DNA from 3 places in the Butyrivibrio sp. XBB1001 genome. Region 2 is predicted to be linked to each of the others. Evidence: riboswitches for the same ligand, from Rfam matches in the RefSeq annotation. Region 2 holds a riboswitch; each other region holds the start of a gene.

Region 1 (6,603 bases), on a different contig from region 2:
AGTTAGTCCAACCATAGGTGCCATCAGCTTTTCTGCCATATACCTGATTCTGATGGTATGTAACTCCAACATAAGAATTCCCGGAAGTTGGATAGTAAATAGTTGCTCCATCGACCTTCTGAAGAACATACTCTGCTGTGTAACTTCCAAGTCCAACAGTCTCAACATAGTTATCAGCAAAGGATCCAACTGTATCTGAAGGCGCTTCCGCTGAATTGCCGCCATAGCTTACTTCATATTTACCGGCAAGTCCGCCTTCCATGACAGCTTCATCATTTTCATTAAGCTCAAATACATATAATCTTGGATATTTACCTGTCTTTAACAGTTCTCCGTAATCAGCTGTATATTGTCCTTTACCATTAGCATCTGTAGTAATAGAAAACTCTGTCCCAGGTATCCTGTTCTTGCCATCAGGGTCAGAATACATAGCAAACTTAAATGTTGCCTCTTTAGGAGAGCCATCAACTACTTTGTAAACAGTGATTTTATACTCATCAAGGCTGTAGAACACTTTTGTAGAAATACCAATAGTAAAGTTCTGAATATTAGTAATCTCTCTTACCGCAATGTTAGCCTCACTGTGGTTGTTTCCACCGTTATAGGTATCAGCAACTACACCGAAATAAGTTGCATCACCAAGACCTTTTATGATTTCCTTGGCTCTATATTCCTGATTACCAACCCAGCTCCTGCCATCATCTGTATATTTGATTGCTGCATAAACTGAGAAAGACTCTGTCTCAAAAGACACAACGTCCTTGTTATCTAAAAGCTCAACCTCAGCCTCTTTAAAAATCTCTACTGAGATGTCTGAGCTTGTTATGTCAGTAGCATCGCTTGTTGCATCAAGCTCCTGCATGATCTCTTCTGCAACAGGAAGGTGAACCAGCGCAACTTCATCGGAGTTCTCTGTTCCAAGACCATCAGAAAGCTGCTTGTTATTAAAGCTGATTGATACTGAAACTGAACCGTCCTTAGGTTCATACTCGATATCCTCATACATGAAGGCGATATCAAAAAGAACTGTATTGTTGTCTGTATACTCAATTGCCTCAGCAGCACCATTTGCAGCTGCTATCTTGTTGGCATTTTCGTTGAGTGCATCTATATATGCTGCGTAGTTGTAACCTTCTGTTTCCTTATCCAGGGTCTTAACAGAAAGTTCTGCCCCCTCAGGAAGGATTCCTGGCTTGGAGAGCTTGACCGTTACAGTCACTTCATCATTCTGATATACGAACTCTTCCTTGGTATTTCCTGCAACATAGTTAAATACCAGATCAGTATCTTCTTCGATTTCTATTTCCTGACCATCAGAAGTCTTGGCAACATAGTAGGTGTATGTAAGAGAGTCTTCTAAAGTTTCTTCTTCATCAGTGCTTACTGAGAATGCTGCAGCTGTATCTGTCTGCGCGTTCTCATCTAAATCTTCCTGGTCATCTGTGATAAGTTCTGCCTTAGCAGTCTTCTTTTCAAGGCTTACAACCTTTTTGGAATCAATGGTTGCATTCAGGTAGAAGTATTTCTCTATCTCTTTTGCCTCTTTTGTAAGATCAGCCTTGCCATCCTCAGACTCTATCAAATACTCGTAGCTGTCAGCTATTTCCTGACCCTGTGCATCTATAAATCTTGCTGTAAGGACAACATCTTTAACGTCCTCAGCATTTATCTTTTTAACAATCTTACCTTCCTCAGAGGAAGCGTTTGTGGAAGCGTCTGTGCTCTCTTCATCTGATGAAACATAAGATGAAGCATCTGAAGCATCCTCGGACGAAGCTGAGATAGAAGCATCTGCCCCAGTTTCATCCTCCGGAATAACTTCAATAATTTCCTCCCAGGTTTTAGAAGTTTCAGTAGCAGCATCTTCACTACCTAGTTCTGAAACATCTAAGGTAACAATCTCGTCAGATGATTCTGTTACCTGTGTATCTTCTTGAGCAGCAGCTTTGTCAGCATTCATCTGCTCGATAAGACCCATTTCAAAATCGTCATCCGCAGTTTCTAGTACAAGCCCCACCTGCTTGGCTCCGTCTTCTGTCATAGCTGTTGCAGGCTTGTTCAAAAGATAAAGCGTTACCGTTCCAGTAAAAATCGAAACACACAAAGCAAAGGCCATCCATCTCCTATTACCGCGGTGCTTCTTTATGTAGTTTTGTGCGCGATTCTCGTCAACTTTGCGCATGCTTCATTACCTCAAACTAAGTTTTCTATGCATGTATCTTCACAGGCCACCGAATTCACTGAATGGAAATACCCTAAATACCACTTTGCCGATCAGCTGTTCCTTGGTCACGCATCCTACAACACTTGATCTTGAATCAATGGACACGCTTCTATGATCTCCCAAAACAAACCATCTGTTCTCGGGAACCTGATATGGAAATGTTATGTCAGTGGGCTCCAAGCTAAAATCTGATGCATAATCTTCAACTAGTTCAACTCCGTTAACTGAAACCTTACCATCTTCATCGATGTTCACCCAGTCTCCCGGGGAACCGATAACTCTTTTTACCAAAACTTTGTTGTTATAATAGAACGCCAGTAAATCTCCTACCTCAAACTCCTTGCTGTTCTGGGCTATGACTATCTGCCCCGTCTCAAGTGTAGGAGTCATACTGTCTCCTGTAACCTTCAAAACTGTAACAAAAAAGCTAGATACAAGAACCGCTAAAGCTGCCACAAAAACCACAACTATAAGTGTGTTGCGCAGAACCTTACGGTATTCTTTTTTGCTGTTTTCCCTTTTAAGTTCCTTCCTCAGTTCATCTATCGAAGGTTTAAGGTTTTGTGTATCACTCATCTTTTTTCTTTCTTGCAGAGGTACTCTTCCTGGTTTCCTTGATGTTATCTTCTGTAGTTTTTTTAGCAGTTGTTTTCCTTGATGTTGACTTTTCTACTGTCGCTTTCCTTGATGTCTTATCCTTTGTTGTCTTCTCCCTCGCTGCTTCTGTTATATCCACAGGAATTTCTTCCTGCCTGTCATTCTTGTTCTCGCTCTCAGAAGCTTCTTCCAAAACTTCCTCAACTGTCTTGCCTGCCTTCTCGGCAATTTTCTTAAGCTGAATCTCCTCTGCTCTCTTAACCTTGAGCCTTGAAGTTTCTATCTCCAGCATAAGTTCCTTGTATTCAGCCTCAGCACTCTTTTTCAAAGTGCTGACATAAAGATCTGCTGCTCTCTGAGCCGACTCCATGATGCCTCCAAGCTTGATGGAAGCCTCAGCAAGAGACTGCGAATTCTCCATCTTAAAGAGCTTGTCGTCCACCTGCTCCTGCATCTGAGCCTTTTCTCTCTCAAGCCTTGCCTTGAGTCCTGCTATATCCTTGTCAAATTTCTCCTGCATCTGAGCCTTCTGTTCATTGAACTTGGCTCTCATCTCCGCCTTTTCTTCATCGAAGTTCCTTAGCATCTGCGCTCTCTCTTCAGCGAAATCATGCTGGAGTATCATTTTTTCTTTTTCTAACTCTTCCTTGAGTTCTGCTTCGTGCTGCTTGGCAGCCTCCGCTTCCTCGGAAAAAGAGATCATCATCTCTAATAGTTCTGCTCTGCTCAGCTTCTTAAGATTCAGTTCTGCCATTTTCCCTGCCCTTCAAACGTAAAAAAGGTATCTATCGCAGACAAACTTCGCGTAGATACCTCAACAATAGTAATAAAAAGGCCTCGCAAAGCTTAAATTCCAGTCACAAAAAAATAATTCCTTGTACTAAGTCCGCATAACCAATGCAGACCGTTCATCCATGAACTACCATGTACTTTCATTTCTCCAAAAAAATAGACCGTCTGTGGGAATTACTTCTAACAGTTCGGCCATCATCTTAGTGTCAAAAATGACACCAGCAACTGGCTATCTGGCACTCAAAAAAGTGCTTAAGACCCTTTAGCTTTGCGTCACCATCTTCCGATGGTTTTGCCTTTATATTAAGTATGAATCTTAACTGTTTTAAGTTAATATTATCTAGTGTTTAGCTAAGATTATTTCTCGCCGTGTAAGCCTAATATATACCTTAGCGAAATGAAATACAACTACTTTTTCAAAGTTTTTTCACAGTTTCCAAATATAAAAGAGCTGAACACCAGTCCAGCTCTACGATTCAAAATTTCATAACATTGTAAAAATTTACACAGTTTCCATTTTTTATAAAAACTTTATACATTTTTTATACTATTTACCATTATCTTTTAAGGCCTTTGAGGACCTGTAAAAGCTCGTCAGATGTCGTTATTACGCGGCTATTTGCTTGAAATCCCCTTTGCGTTGTGATCATGTCTGTAAACTCTTTTGCAAGATCAACATTGCTGGCCTCTAACACTCCGCTGTTAATATATCCACCATCAGTCGTTACATCCATAACCTGTGCAGCTCCGGAATTAAGTGAGGCAGCATACAGATTATCGCCTACTTTTTCAAGACCCATAGCGTTGTTGAACTCGGCTACTGCAATCTGTCCTTTCTTAATCGTCTGGCCGTTAGAATATCTTCCATATATAGAACCATCGGTTCCGAATGAAATCTGAGTAAGTTCTCCCTCTGGATAACCTTTGTTTAATCCTTGGGTATCGCCCTTGTAAGCGTAAATAGTTGAATTGTGACCTGACATTGAGCTTGCAAAATTGGTGGTGTTTGAAAGGTCAAGATTAAAGCTGCCTATATTAGCACCCTCGCCGCTTACGTTTATCTGGACATTGTCTCCACTTGTCAGTCTTCCATTATGCTTATCATATTCAAGCTTTATAGGCTCAAACTGGTCAACCGTTACTTTTTTACCGTCCTCATCTATAACAGAATCCAAATTAAGATTGAATGTACTCGGATCTTCGTCCCCTGCTGTATCAATTGTAAATTTTAAAGTGTATGGTTTACCGTCATTTCCATAGATTTCAAAAGCAAGGCCTTTTCCTTCTTTTAATGAAGGATCATCGCTATCGATATTTCCCTTAAAATAAGCCTGAGTAGTTGGCGAACCCGCCATATAATCGATCATTCTGGCCGGATCAGTCGGATTTTTGCCAGGAACAGAAACTCTGTTTATGACATTTAGTTTGGTTACTGTCGCTCCATTAGTAACTCCACCTTCTCCCATTACGCCCATTACGTAATATCCGTTGCCTTGCGTAACAAGATCTCCGTTTGCATCTATGGCAAAAGAACCATCTCTACTATAGTTTCTGGTTGCATTGTCAGGAGTTACTATAAAAAATGAAGGTCCTGTGATCATAAGATCCAGTGCATTTCCTGTAGTCTGCATTGAGCCCTGGGCTGAAATATTTGTATATACTGAACTAACCTTAGATCCAAGGCCCACCTGAGTAGCACTTATGGCACCAGTATTCTGTCCTGCACCAGAACCACTTTTTATGGTCTGATAAAGAACATCCTGAAAACCTGTGGCCTGTGATTTATAGGCTGTTGTATTTACGTTTGAAATATTATTTCCGATGACATCCATCTCAAGTTGGTGTGTGTTAAGGCCTGAAACAGCGGACCAAAGTGATCTCATCATAGGACATGTACCTCCACATTTATAAAGGTTACCGACATTCTTTCGTCAGTTACAATCTTATATTACGTGTACATCCATGTACCTTATGACAAATCCCTTTGTCAGATTTATATGACTTCTTGTGAATCTAAAACTTTTTTTCTTTAACGCAATTCTATATAAATATATTCCCTCGCTACATTTATCGACATGTTTCTTATAATATATTAGAGAAAAAATATTTTTTTATTGGAAACACTCATGTTATAGAATAATTATTTCCTCAGAAACACAGAAAACATATTGGACTAGTTTTCACAATCTATAGGTAGAGATACCATTTATAGAATTAGATTATAACTCCCAACAGCAGATTTATCTTTTACACAATGGATTTTGTGGTACAATATAAAAAAATCATTCACCGCTAGAGATACCTAGGTTTTGGGCAAAAACATGGTGAAGATATTGAATATAGGTAGGAAGATCATTATGGATTTCAAGTCAAAGAAAAACACTGATGAATTAAAAAATGAGATAAAAAATATAGTAGATCTGATCCTGGATGACTACACCAAAGGCCGCGATGTGGATCAGATGGATGTCTTTAACCAGCCAGACAGGGACGCGGTAAAAGATATTGTGGTTAAGCTGTTAAGGATTATTTATCCCGGATATTCAAGAGATAAGATTTACAAGAGCTACAACGACAGTAACCGCATATCTATTGTCATTGAGGACGTTATTTACAACATGCAGAAGCAGATTGCAATTGCTTTTCATCATAGTCCAGAGTATGCAAATGCTTCTGATGAGACTCTTGAGTGCGGCGCAAGATGCATCACTCACGAGTTTTTCAAACAGCTTCCTAAAATAAGGGAATATGTAGATACAGACCTTCAGGCCTGCTACGACGGCGACCCGGCAGCTTACAGTAAAGGAGAAGTTATCTTGTCCTATCCTGGACTTCTTGCAACTACAATTAACAGGATAGCCCATGAACTGTACCTTCTAAAGGTGCCGCTTATCCCCCGCATGATGACAGAGTATGCCCACAGCAGAACTGGAATTGATATCCATCCCGGAGCTACAATTGGCAAGTATCTTATGATTGACCACGGCACA
Region 2 (6,603 bases):
TAACATAGCAAGGATAACAGCGGAGCCTACTCATAATCACCCAGAGGGAATAAAGGGTGCGCAGGCAATTGCGGCAGGAATATATCTTCTTAGGAGTGGTAGAACCAAGGAGGAAGTGAAGGCATATATCTCAGAAACATTTGACTATGACCTGGACAGAAAGCTGGATGACATCAAAAAGGACTATAGATTTGAGGTTTCATGTCAAAAATCTGTTCCAGAAGCAATCATTGCCTTCTTAGAAGGCGGGTCATATGAGGAAGTCATTCTCAATGCCATTTCTTTAGGCGGAGATAGTGACACGATAGCATGCATGGCAGGTGCTCTAGCAGAAGTCATATATAAGATTCCGGATCATATGAGAATGGGCGTGATCGAAAATATAGCAAATCAGCATGAGCTGAAGCCAAGAGACTTTGAGTTCTACAATAAAGTGGTTGTCAAAAAGAAAAACCCTGATTTCCACGAGTCACCGGTTGAGTTTGAGTATAGTAAATTCAATCCTTTAGAGTACTTGAAGGAATTGGGATTAGGAAGGAATCTGGAATGAACGCAAGTGATGTTATAAATAGGATAACTGAATACTTTGACAAGGAAGAATTGAAATATGATTACAATGAAGAACTAATGCGTTTTGACTATGGTTTCTGCATAGATAACGAGATCGTTCAGAAGGCGGATTGCCTAATCCTTGTTGATTCAGACGGAGATGATTGCCAGATTGTGGGATATCCCAACGTAAAGGCTAAGCCAGAAACCAAAAAAGAATTGGAATCACTTTTGTTTGGTATTAACTGCAATATGTTTCGTGGTATGTGGCAGTTATGCAAAGATGAAGTCCGCTACATAAGGAGTCTGGCATTGGAAGGAGATGCAATTCTTACGGATGAGATGCTTGATATGGCTGTATTTAGCGTACCAAATATCATAGCGAAATATGCAGATTCCATGATAGCAGTAGTGATGGGATATTCTACTGCAGATGATGAACTGAAAAAGTTGTACGAGGAAGAGGATACCGAAGACCAGAGTGAAGAGGCCGAGGAAAACTCCAATCAGACAGAGTGCGACTTTGATGAACTTGAAAGCATTTTATTATGGGTAAAAGGTGATAAGAATGAAGGAGATAACAGGAAAGTATAATACTGCAAAGGTTTTCACAGATAACTGCGAAGATGTTTGCGTTGAGCAAATAAGAGACCTGTTGGATCAGGAGCCATTTCGTGATTCGAAGGTAAGAATTATGCCTGACTGTCACGCAGGAAAGAGTTGTGTTATTGGCTTCACGGCAGATTTGGGAGACAAAATAATTCCTAATGTGGTAGGTGTTGATATTGGCTGCGGAATGCTGACAGTAGAACTTGGCAAGGAAGCCATTGATTTTGACAGGCTGGATAAGGTAATAAGGCAGTATGTTCCTTCCGGAAGAGAAGTAAATGAAGGACGTCTTATGAGATTTCCGAAGCTTCAGGAAATGAAGTGCTACCGTGAGCTTCAGGACACTAAGAAGATGGAAAGAGCTATTGGCTCACTTGGCGGAGGAAATCATTTCATCGAGATCGACAGGGATGATGATGGCAACCATTACCTTGTAATCCATACCGGAAGCAGAATGCTGGGAACAAGAGTCTGCGAGATTTATCAGAAGATGGCAGTAGGCCTCCACACTGGCAAGGAAGCACTTTGGGATGAAGAGGACAGGATCAAGAGGGAATATAAGGTAGCCGGAAGAAGATCAGAGATTCAGGAAGTGATCAAGGAACTTCATCGCAATTTCAGGCAGACTGCTCCGGATCTCCCACTAGATCTTTGTTTCCTGCATGGTAAGTACAGCCAGGATTATTTATATGATATGAAGATTTGTCAGGAATTTGCAGATGAGAACAGACATATGATTGCCAGAATGATCATTGATAACTATGGTTTCAAGCCTCTTGGCGAGTTTACAACTGTTCATAACTATATTGATCATGACAGCAACATTGTAAGAAAGGGCGCTGTATCAGCAAAGAAGGATGAAAGGCTCATTATCCCAATTAATATGAGGGATGGATCACTTATCTGTGTCGGAAAGGGTAATGATGACTGGAACCAGTCAGCTCCCCACGGTGCTGGAAGAAGATTCTCAAGGACAGAGGCTTTCAACAGATTCACAGTAGAAGAGTTCGAGAAGGCAATGAGCGATGCAGGAATCTACACTACCTGTGTTAACCATTCAACGCTGGATGAGAGTCCGTTCGCATATAAGGGCATGGGCGATATCGTAGATAATATCGAGCCTACAGCTGATATTGTTAAGGTGGTAAAGCCAGTTTATAACTTCAAGGCCAATAGTACCACAGTCAAGAAGACAACAAGGCAGATTGAAAAGGAAAACGAGAACGACAATTCTGGAGACGAATGATGCTCGTTAATGCGTCTACTGATTTATAGAAAAATGAATGCTTTAAACTATAAATAAATTATAAAAAATGATTATATTACTCTAAAGAAGCGGCTTTGCGGGCTGTGCTGCATTGACACATTTTGTCTATCTCAATAATATTATTTTATAGGAATTCTTGGCAAAGCAGCCGAAAGACTGTGACGCAAAACTATTAGGGCCTTTAACATGGTAGCCAGTTGTTAAAGAATTTTGCACCGTCAGGAATGGCGGTGCTTTTTTGTTTTGGGAGAGATAATTAACAACCAGAATAGCCAAATCACAAGCGTTACATTTTTTTGCTTTTGCAAATAATTAGAAATGAAAAGTATGGTGCCTTACATACATCGTACGGAAAGGTGAATATGGAAACATCAAAAAAAGATTTATATGGCATTTTTGAGGGATTACTTCAGAAATATGAAGAAAGCGAGACACAGGTTAATTCATGTCTAAAAATGTTACAATCCGAACACATTGGAAAGGTGGATTTTTCTGAGCAGAAACGCACCATAAAACAGCAAATGGCAACTGCACAAAACAAGTTTACTATTGCCACTATAGGTATGTTTAAGGCTGGAAAGTCAACAACATTAAATACTTTATTGAATTTACAAGGCGAAACGGGATTAAGTTGTGAGTTTGAACCAGATACTGCAAAAGCAATACGAATAATGAAAAAGTCCGAAAATCAAAATTTTGATGCGGAAATAGTTTACAGGGATGGTGCGGATTATAAAGATGAAGAAATGAGCTGGAGCGAAGCAAAACAATACACTAGTCAAGTCGCGTTAAATGATAACCCTAGTTTAAAGCGTAAGGCAGAGCAAATCTCAGAAGTTCGATACTATATTGATTCAGACATTCTGGATTCATGCGATTTTTTAGATTTGCCTGGACTGGGAGTGAATCCAAAACATGATCGGGTGACAATAGAGAAAAGTAATGAATGTGATGCTGTGTTTTGGATTGTATCAAATACCGAGGAGGTAAATAAGGACACTTTGTCACAGTTGCAGTTGATAAAGCATAAAATGATTCCAATTATTAATGTTTGGTACAACAGCGACACTAAGAAAATTGTTGGTGATTTTAGCTATGATGAAATGAAGGATATTCTTCTGAATAATTATAAAGCATATATTGGTGAGAATACTAGAATTATGAAGTACTGTGCCAAAGCTATAGAAATGGCTTTGGATAAAATTGTTGATGGAGCAGATAAGGAAGAAGCGTTCGAAGACAATGTTGATGATGCTTGGGGATATGATGCAATGCAAGAATGTCTTCATGATTTGGTTTATGGTGAAGGTGCTGATTTAGAGGAAGAAAAAAAGGAAAGACTAATTAGCAATGTGCTAGATGCATGTTCAGATATGGACCAAAAATTGGATGGTACGATTTCTGAAATAAAGAATGTAAATAATAAGTTAGATAATCAAGTACGCTCAAATGAGTTAATAAAAAAGAAAATATCAAAAGCATATCATTCAAATCAAATCGAACTGAAAGAGATAGCAAGTAATTCAGTGGACGAAATAATTCAAAGAATAAACGAAGCGTGCGAACTGTTTATTGATGCAAAAATGTCTAGCTTAAAGATAGGAGTAGCTCTTAAAGCTTTATCTCAAAAGGGGAAAAAACAGCTACAAGAAGATTATAGACGAGAGTATATTTCAAAATATCTGGAAATCGATAATTTTGAAAAAGGAGGAACATGGATTAATTCTGTTATGAACGAGTTTAAGGATGACCTGACCTCAATTTTTGAAAATGAGTATTCTAAAGCCGGGTTAGATATGGATGATCTGGAAGGAAATCTTGATAATAAAGTTCGATTAGATTTGAAGTTTTTTGATGCAATTGGAGAAAACATGAGTATTGCTTTTGAGCAAATCTGCAAAGAGTTTTTACCAACAATTGTTGCAGGGATACTTCTTTATATTCCAGGACATCAGATAGTGGATCTTTTGCTGATGCTCGGGTCACTAACTGGCATAAAAAATGGTAGTGGTGAAAGTAAGCTTGAGAGACGTGTTAAAGAAACTAAACGACGAGCTAGACTCTCAGTGTCGTTTCAAAGGGTTAAGCTTACAGATTATTTCAAGCAACTAGGCAGAAGCTACAATGAATCATATCGTAATAAAATTAATGAGCAACTCAATTTAAAAAACGAGCAAATTGATCAACTTATAGCCACTACTGAGGAAATCTTTACAATTCAAGAAAGTTTAGATGAATATCATAAGCAGTGTAGAGGAAGTCTCCTAAACACTGATGAAGGAGTCTAATATGAGTGATAAACGAGATGTTTTGTTAGAGAATAGGAATATTCTGTCTGATAAACTAGTCAGCAGAATTAATGCTTTTCTGAATTATGAAGATTCATCAAGCGTAAGAATTGTTGCTATTAGCAATGAAGAAAAGCTTAAGGCAAAGGCTTGTTCGGCATTAGAATCTGAATCAAGTTTTATTGTTGAAGGGTATGCAACTTCGCAGACTGAGGTGGAGGTATATGATTTACTTTTGGCGGATTACATCGTGGTGCATACCGCTGCGCTCAGAATGGCGCCGTTACAATTAGTTAATACGTTAAGGTTAGTTGACAGATTTAATAAAAAAGCATTTGTTATAGTTGATAAATGGGATATGCTGACCCCGACAAAAGAGAATATTGAAAAGGTTAGGAAAAATGCAATAAAGGAATTCTCTATGCTAAATATTGTTGGGATCTATAATGTTGGGGAAAGCAAAGATTTAGGTTTGGAGACAATTGAAGAAGTAATTGGGAAAATTCAGGCATATGTTGCGACGAGTGGTGAACAAGTAAAAGGACAACAAGTGGATAAAATCTATGAGTTTTATTTGGATGCTGTTAAATCAGAGTATCTGAATGTGAAGGGACAAGCAGATGAAGTTAGAGCTAAAATTGAAAGCTATATTACAAGTGTAGATAGTTTTCACTCTGCTAATAGCGTAAAGATAAAGAGCGTTAGTTCTGAATTGAACATGTATTCACAAGATCTATATACTAAATGGAATTTGATTAGTATTGAAGAGTGTGTAGGAGATATGTCTTACGATGACGTAGATGGATTGCGTAAGCATATTTTGAATGAATATGTACAGCGTGTTATGAAAGATTACACTGTAATAACCAAAACGGTATTAGATAATTATAAGAGAAGATTGGGCGCTATTAGAGAAAAGGTATTAGAAGAATTGTATCAAATCATCGATAAGATAGAAGGACTTAAATACACTAGCGATGAGTTGGTAGAGAAGTTTAGAAGAGATGTTGATGAATTAGAAACAATAGACAATATCATGAATGATATTCAGAGTGTAGCTAATGAGAGCATGGCAGAATTGGAAAGGAAAGTAAAACAAATTGCCTCGAAGACATTTGATGAAGAAACACTCCAAGCTACGGTTAGGAAAAAAATAGAAGAGCTAATATCAATGATCAAATCAGAGGGTGAGAAAGACAGTGTATCACAAAATATAATGGGGGAGGCTTCAATACGTAAGTATTATGCGGATATTCTAGAAAAGTGTACTACCCAACTGTTTTCTACAGTAGACGAATTTGTTTCTGTATTAAAACAAAATTTAAACAAAAAATCTGAGAATATTTTTGATACATATTACACATTGTTAGGGAAGGACCTTTCTGAAATAGAGACAGCTGTTGAAAAGGAATACATTGTTTTATGATTGACGGATTGACAGAATATGAATCATTAGTAGCTGAGGTTGAACAGAATCAGGACTTTGCTGATTGGACAAGAACTAAGATTGATATTGGATATGATCGTTTGAATTATGGAATAGATGATCGTCTCATGGCAAAAATGGGACGATCATCTAAAAATACTGCCTTTTATAGAAATCATATTTACGGAAACAAGAACGATTATAGCCTAATAATTTGCGATGAAAATGATATTTCTAGTGACGATAAATCAAAGCTGTTATATAAAAAGGCTAATACGAAATGTTTGTTTATTATAATGGTGTGCCCTACAAAAATGTTAAAAGAAGTACATGACGTCCATGATATTCCTAGTATTATACGCGAAAAAAGTGAAATATCTGGATTCCCTGTAGGGATAACTACTGAGAGCAGTTTTGCACAGCATATCAAGCAATACATGAGCTTGATAGAAAAATATGTGATG
Region 3 (6,603 bases), on a different contig from region 2:
TGCTACAAAAAATGGTGAGAAAGGAGGATTTTCTTTCATGAATGACAATAACAGATACCTATCTGATGAAGAACTAAACAGACTGATAAATAATGTGGAAGATGAGGGGCTTATACAAGCACCAGCCCAGATAAAGTCAGAAGTACTGCGGAAAATATACAAAGAAAACCCTTCGGCAAAACCTGAAAAAAGCATGGCTGAATTATACAGATACTCGGCAAAAGTAGTATTTGCCATAGCAGCAGCTCTTTTGCTACTGATCATTACTCCAGGAATTACAGACTCTCGTGACAGGATTCCTACAAGGGATGAGGTTATTAGTCAGGATAGAAGCGGCACACAGATAAAAGCTGAAGAATTCCTATCTGGTGAAAAAGATTCTGTGACTTCAAGAGAAGAAGCAATCGATAAGAGAAGAAAAGATCGAATAATAGGTGGCTTTGAGAACTTCATTTTTGAAATGGGAGGTAAATTAAAATGAAACCAAGGAAAAAGAACAAGTTTTTTACTTTTATATTTTCTTTCTGCCCAGGAGCAGCAGAAATGTACATGGGATTTATGAAAAACGGCTTTAGTATTCTTGCTGTATTTGCCCTGTTGTGCGGGGCAATAACAACTATGAGGATTGACTTTTTGTTATTTGTTTTAATGCTCATATACTGCTTTGGATTCTTCCATGCCAGAAATGTAGCGGGCCTTGATGATGAGAGCTTTGCTGCATTTGAGGATAAGTACATCTGGGAAGAATTTGTAACTACAAACGCCTTTAAGATCAAGGCAGAAACAATGCGCAAGATTGGTGCCTATGCGTTGATTCTTGTTGGAATTGCCATGGCTTGGAGTTATATCTCAGACATCATCGTCCGCTATATACCAGAGAGCTATTGGGACGACATCTATCCTTTACTTGAGGATATCCCAAGTCTTGTTGTTGCGATAGTGCTGATTGCGGCAGGAATATTCCTTATCAGAGGTAAGAAAAAAGAACTTGTCGGGGAGGGCTGAAAATGGGAGAAACATTAGCTGTTAATGAAAAAGAAGTTTCAGATCAGAAACCAAAGTATACAAGAACCCACAGAGTTGGCTCAGTGACTACGGGGCTTTCGCTGATTGTCTTCGGAATCTTGTTTGTAGTCCACATGTTTACGGGAATCATGTCCTATGAAATGATCTTCAGACTCTGGCCCTTTATGATAATAGGCCTTGGCGTTGAACTACTTATCTCTAATTATCTTACGGATAAGATAGTCTATGACAAAGCCGCTATTTTCCTTATGATCATGACTAGCTTTTTTGCAATGTGCATGGCAGGCGCAGATCTCTTTTTCCAGTACTTTAAGGATGGAATAGTTTTCTGAGAAGTAGCTCAAAGGGGATACGGAAACCGGTTTTATAAAATTGGTTTCTACAACATTGCTAATTTCTTTTCTGCTTACCGAAAGAATATAGTAAATTGTAATAGAAAAATAAGTTTATAAAAATTTTATATTGCATTAATAAAATTTTTTCATTATAATCCTCGTTGTTAAAAAAATATTTTTGGCAAAACAGGCGAAAGCCTGCGGCGCAAAGCTATAGGGACTTTAACATGTCAGCCAGTTGCATTCTACTTAGTTAGGATTATCAAAAGCATGGGACGTGTCTCCTGTGCTTTTTTTTATGATATAGGAAATTTCTCCGAAATTCCTACATCATAAAAAACGCTCCGCTAAGGATGCGCATCGGCGCGAGATGAAAATGATGCTAAAGCATCCGCGCCTCGCGCGAGAATGTCGCAAGCGACATTCTTTCTTATTGTTTTATTGTTTATGTAGAGAGGTTTATTATGAAGAAAAAATCAAGAAACATGGTTCGCGGTATTATTCTTATCGCGTCAGCGCTTGCACTTTTAATGGCAGCGCTTGTAGGCTATATTGGCTACAGGCACATTCAGGAAGCATATTACACATCTTTATCAGAAGGATTGCACGCAGCAGCAGTACTACTTGATGATGAAGTGTCCCATCAGTTTGAGGGAGACTGGCATCTTTCTGAGGACGGAGAACTTATGAAGGGCGAAACAGCCGTTCACGACATCTATCAGGAACAGCTTGATGCTCTTAGCGCCAAGACAAATATGCATTTTACTATTTTTTACGGAGATACACGTTTTGTGACTTCTCTTAAAGATGCAGACACAGGGCTTAGAATGGAAGGCACAAAGGCATCAGATACCGTAGTAGCTGAAGTTATTGCAAAAGGAAATGAGTACCTTGCAACTAACTTTGAAATCGCAGGCCAGGACTGGTATGCATATTATCTTCCTTTAAAGAACACAGATGGAACAGTTGCGGGAATGATCTTTGCAGGCCGCGATACTACTATCGTTGTGGATAACTTAAGAGCTGCAGGAAGAGCAATCATTTTTACTTTCCTTGGATTCTTTTTCTTTAACTGGGGAGTTGCCCGAATTATCATTACAAGATCTACAAGGTCAATCCGTGATATCGTTGGCGGACTTCAGAGCCTTGAAGATGGCGAACTTTCTTTTTATATAAATGATCGTACATTTAACCGAAAAGATGAACTTGGCGTTATTGCTGCAAGTTCAGCCCAGGTTAGAGATAAGCTTCAGGATGTTATCAGTGCGACTAAAAAGCTCTCTGAGGATGTTACTAATTCAGGCGTAAGTCTTGCAAATTCAGCAGAGACTGCTTCTCAGGTGGCACAGCAGGTAACAAATGCAGTTGAGGATATCAGCCGTGGCGCAACTTCTCAGGCAGAAAGTGTGGAAAACTCAGTAAATAACACGAATGAAATGGGTGATAGCATCGAAGACATCACTGCTAAGGTTGAGGCTCTTTCAAATGCGGCAAGCCAGATGCTTACAGGCGCTCAGCGTACAGTGGATACACTTGGAAATCTTATGGACAAGAACGACACTGTCATGAATTCAATGAAGGACATCAACGACCAGATTCTTCTTACAAATAACTCTGTTAAGGATATTGCGGAAGCTTCCAATATCATTACTGACATCGCAGGACAGACACACCTTCTTTCCCTTAATGCCACAATTGAGGCAGCAAGAGCAGGTGAGTATGGAAAGGGCTTTTCAGTAGTAGCTTCTGAAATCGGCAACCTCTCCAAGCAGTCAAAGGAGGCTGCTGAGAAGATCAACCTTATTGTAGAGACCCTTGTAAAGGAATCACAGAAGAGTGTTGATACTATCGGTCAGCTTGGACAGGACATGAAGGAACAGAACGATCAGCTTACATCTACCAAGAACGATATGGACAATGTAGTAGATAACGTCAACAACGTTGAAAACTCAACAAAAGTAATAGCTGAAAAGATTCGTCTTCTCAACGACCTTAAGGCAAGCTTCTCAGACATCATGGCTGAGCTTGCTGCAATTTCTGAGCAGAATGCAGCTTCTTCCCAGGAGACAAATGCTTCTATGGAAGAGCTTAACGCTACCTTTGCTCTTATCAACGATGCAGCTGCAGACCTTCGTGATATGGCAGAGACACTTAATGAGAAGATGTCATACTTCACATTAGAGGATATGTCAGCTTGATGGGAATTGGCATTTTGCCAAATGGATTAATTGCGGAAATGAAAATTGATGTACATGCAAATGTGCAGATGATGCTAATATGCGTGTATATGGCTCTGAGGCATAGTGTATAGATAATATTCAGATTCAATATAGAAATACAAAAGACTCCTGGCGTGCGCCAGGAGTCTTTCTTATAACATATAATTGCTAATTTGCTAATTTGCGTCGAATATCTATATCGTATTGACAAAAAGAATACAAATGATATCATAATGATATCAAATAAATTTCATCAGCAATAATTTAAAATTTAAAAAAGAGAATGTACAGACAAAAGATAGCACAGCATATGGATTTGCATGCTGAGAAAGCTTGGATGTGCATTTGAATGGAATTATGAGGAGGTATAGATATGAATGAGAACATTAATGAAAAAGTAATTAGTGGACACAAAAATGGAATCGCAGTACTTTGCCTTACAATAGCCTTGTATGTGCTGGCAACTGTAGGAGTTGTGTACTTTGCGATTCTTGGTGAGTCTAAGGATTTTACTGGATTAACAATAACGCTGATGGTTATTTGCCTGTTGTATTTGTGCCTTGGATGGATATGTTTCCTGGGACTTAAAGTTTTAAAGCCAGGAGAAGCCCTTGTTCTTACGCTTTTTGGCAAGTACATTGGGACCTTAAAAGGAGACGGATTCTTTTTTGTAAATCCTTTCTGCACAGCCTTCAATCCTGCTGCTGAGACCAAGCTTGGACAGAGCGGAGATATTTCAGATAGCAAGAAGAGCGGCGTGGGAAGCATTCTACTTGGCACAGGTCAGCTTGGAGGCGCATCTGCGGAGTTAAAGGCAGGAGTAGATAAAAAGATATCTCTTAAGGTCATGACACTTAGTAATTCCAAGCAGAAGGTCAATGATATTCTTGGAAATCCAGTAGAGATCGCTGTTGCAGTAATGTGGAAGGTTACAGATACAGCCAAGGCAGTATTTACTGTGGATAACTACAAGGAATACCTTTCTCTTCAGTGCGATTCTGCTGTTAGAAATGTAGTTAAGCTCTACCCATACGATATCACTGAAAATATTGATACAACAGGCGATGGCAAGGCTGACGACGGAAGCCTTCGCGGTTCGACCGAGGTTGTTGCTGAGAGAATCAGACAGGAAATCCAGTCTAAGGTTGAAAATGCAGGACTTGAGATAGTAGATGCCAGGATCACATATCTTGCTTATGCTCCAGAGATTGCAGCAGCAATGCTTCAGAGACAGCAGGCAAGCGCAGTAGTAGATGCCAGAAAGCTTATCGTTGATGGCGCTGTTGGAATGGTCGAGATGGCACTTGAGAGACTTAGCGAGAAGAAAATGGTTGATCTTGATGAGGAGCGTAAGGCGGCAATGGTATCAAATCTCCTCGTGGTTCTGTGTGGCAACCATGATGCACAGCCTATAGTAAACTCAGGAAGTCTGTACTGATATGGCGGAAAAGAAACAAGTCCCTCTTCGACTTAACGAAAATCTTTACAATGCTATAGCCGCCTGGGCCGAAGATGATTTTCGCTCCGTCAATGGACAGATTGAATATTTACTGACTGAGTGCGTCAAACAGCGAAAAAAAGATGGCAAGTACGTTTCACAACATCTGGACGAGCCTCCTGAGTTTGATCTGCACTAATTGTTTGAGGCGAAAAAATAGAGCTACTTACAATTCAAATATCATATAAATGATATTGGAATCTAAAAAAGATATAAAATGTAGCGGATATATTAGAATATCACGTGTACATAGCGGTATTAGGAAGATATAAGAGGAAAATAGACATGAAGGAATTAGACAAAAACACAAAAACTCTTTATAAGTACCTGGCATGGACCTTTGGCCTTGCCTATCTCATTCAGTTCTTTGCAGCATTTATGAATTACAAATTACAACAGGATAATGCAGGCGCTAACATGATTCTTGTTGCCGCTGTTCAGTACCTTATTGCAGGAATGATGTTTATTCCTCTGATCTCTGTTATGCTTGCAGGTGGGAAGATTAAGGAAATTGGCTGGAAGCCTAGGATCAAAGGCTGCGTGCCGCAGTTTCTTTTTGCATGGTTTGTGCCTGCTATCTTAACAGCCATTGGAGTGGTTTTGTATTTCGGCATTTTCAGATCTCACTTTGACCTTACAGGCTCTTATCTTGTGGCAGTTGCCGGGCAGGAAGGGCTTGATACGATTACTTCTACAGGAATGACATATGGCACATATATTATCATAAATTGCATTGCCTGCCTTACCTATGCACCACTTATCAACATGTTCCCAGCTGTAGGCGAAGAGGCAGGCTGGCGAGGCTACATGTATCCAGCACTTAGAGAAAAATTTGGACAGAAAAAAGCCTGGATCATTGGCGGCATCATCTGGGGAATGTGGCATTGGCCTCTTATGATCTTTACAGGATACGAGTACGGCAAGGACTATCTGGGATTTCCTATTGTTGGGATGATTCTGTTCTGCGCTGTAACTGTTGCTTTAGGAATTTTGTGTGACTACGTATATCAAAAGAGTGGCTGTATTTGGTATCCTGCAATTTTCCACGGAGCCTTCAACGCAGCAGCTACGCTTCCGCTAACTGTAACACTTACAGGTCTTGATAAATTCAGAATCCTGGGAGCTGCACCAAACGGACTTATTGCTGGAATTCCGCTTTTTGTCCTGGCAGCATTTATATATGCAAAGTGCAAGAAGGATTGAGCTTATTAACTTATTGGGAAATACAGCTGTTGTATCCAAAAAAGTAATAGCTTTTATAAATATGTAAAGTACCCTCACCAGCGGTATACTGGTGAGGGTATTTTTATATCATAGACTTAACATGTAATACAAAAACATGCAAAAATAAGCATGTTAGTATTACCTGACTTCAAACTAGTAATACCAATTTCCTGATTTATGGGGCTGATGGTATTACTTGACTTCTGGCTTGTAATACCAAAACATGCAAAAATAAGCATGTTGGTATTACCTGACTTCAAACTAGTAATACCAATTTCCTGATTTATGGGGCTGATGGTAT

The links. A riboswitch is a leader RNA that binds a small molecule or an ion and turns the genes downstream of it on or off. The one in region 2 is predicted to bind cyclic di-GMP.
Region 1: another riboswitch for cyclic di-GMP. It lies ahead of G631_RS19870 (hypothetical protein); the one in region 2 lies ahead of G631_RS0108780 (dynamin family protein).
Region 3: another riboswitch for cyclic di-GMP. It lies ahead of G631_RS0116925 (methyl-accepting chemotaxis protein); the one in region 2 lies ahead of G631_RS0108780 (dynamin family protein).

Annotation. Positions count from the first base shown of each region.
Region 1 covers NZ_AUKA01000002.1:89,536-96,138, reverse strand. The annotation lists gene G631_RS0103285 (Spy0128 family protein) at 1-2,182, opposite strand, end outside; gene lepB (signal peptidase I) at 2,222-2,800, opposite strand; gene G631_RS19870 (hypothetical protein) at 2,793-3,575, opposite strand; cyclic di-GMP riboswitch class I at 3,831-3,920, opposite strand; gene G631_RS17820 (flagellar hook protein FlgE) at 4,171-5,499, opposite strand; gene epsC (serine O-acetyltransferase EpsC) at 5,971-6,603, shown strand, end outside.
Region 2 covers NZ_AUKA01000008.1:52,996-59,598, forward strand. The annotation lists gene G631_RS18660 (ADP-ribosylglycohydrolase family protein) at 1-550, shown strand, start outside; gene G631_RS0108770 (hypothetical protein) at 547-1,143, shown strand; gene G631_RS18665 (RtcB family protein) at 1,118-2,404, shown strand; cyclic di-GMP riboswitch class I at 2,554-2,630, shown strand; gene G631_RS0108780 (dynamin family protein) at 2,788-4,713, shown strand; gene G631_RS0108785 (hypothetical protein) at 4,715-6,139, shown strand; gene G631_RS0108790 (hypothetical protein) at 6,136-6,603, shown strand, end outside.
Region 3 covers NZ_KE384201.1:219,787-226,389, reverse strand. The annotation lists gene G631_RS0116945 (RNA polymerase sigma factor) at 1-41, shown strand, start outside; gene G631_RS0116940 (hypothetical protein) at 38-481, shown strand; gene G631_RS20510 (hypothetical protein) at 478-1,005, shown strand; gene G631_RS20505 (LiaF transmembrane domain-containing protein) at 1,008-1,358, shown strand; cyclic di-GMP riboswitch class I at 1,532-1,607, shown strand; gene G631_RS0116925 (methyl-accepting chemotaxis protein) at 1,826-3,559, shown strand; gene G631_RS0116915 (SPFH domain-containing protein) at 3,966-5,018, shown strand; gene G631_RS0116910 (PTS ascorbate transporter subunit IIC) at 5,020-5,217, shown strand; gene G631_RS0116905 (CPBP family intramembrane glutamic endopeptidase) at 5,364-6,281, shown strand; gene G631_RS0116900 (hypothetical protein) at 6,398-6,603, opposite strand, start outside.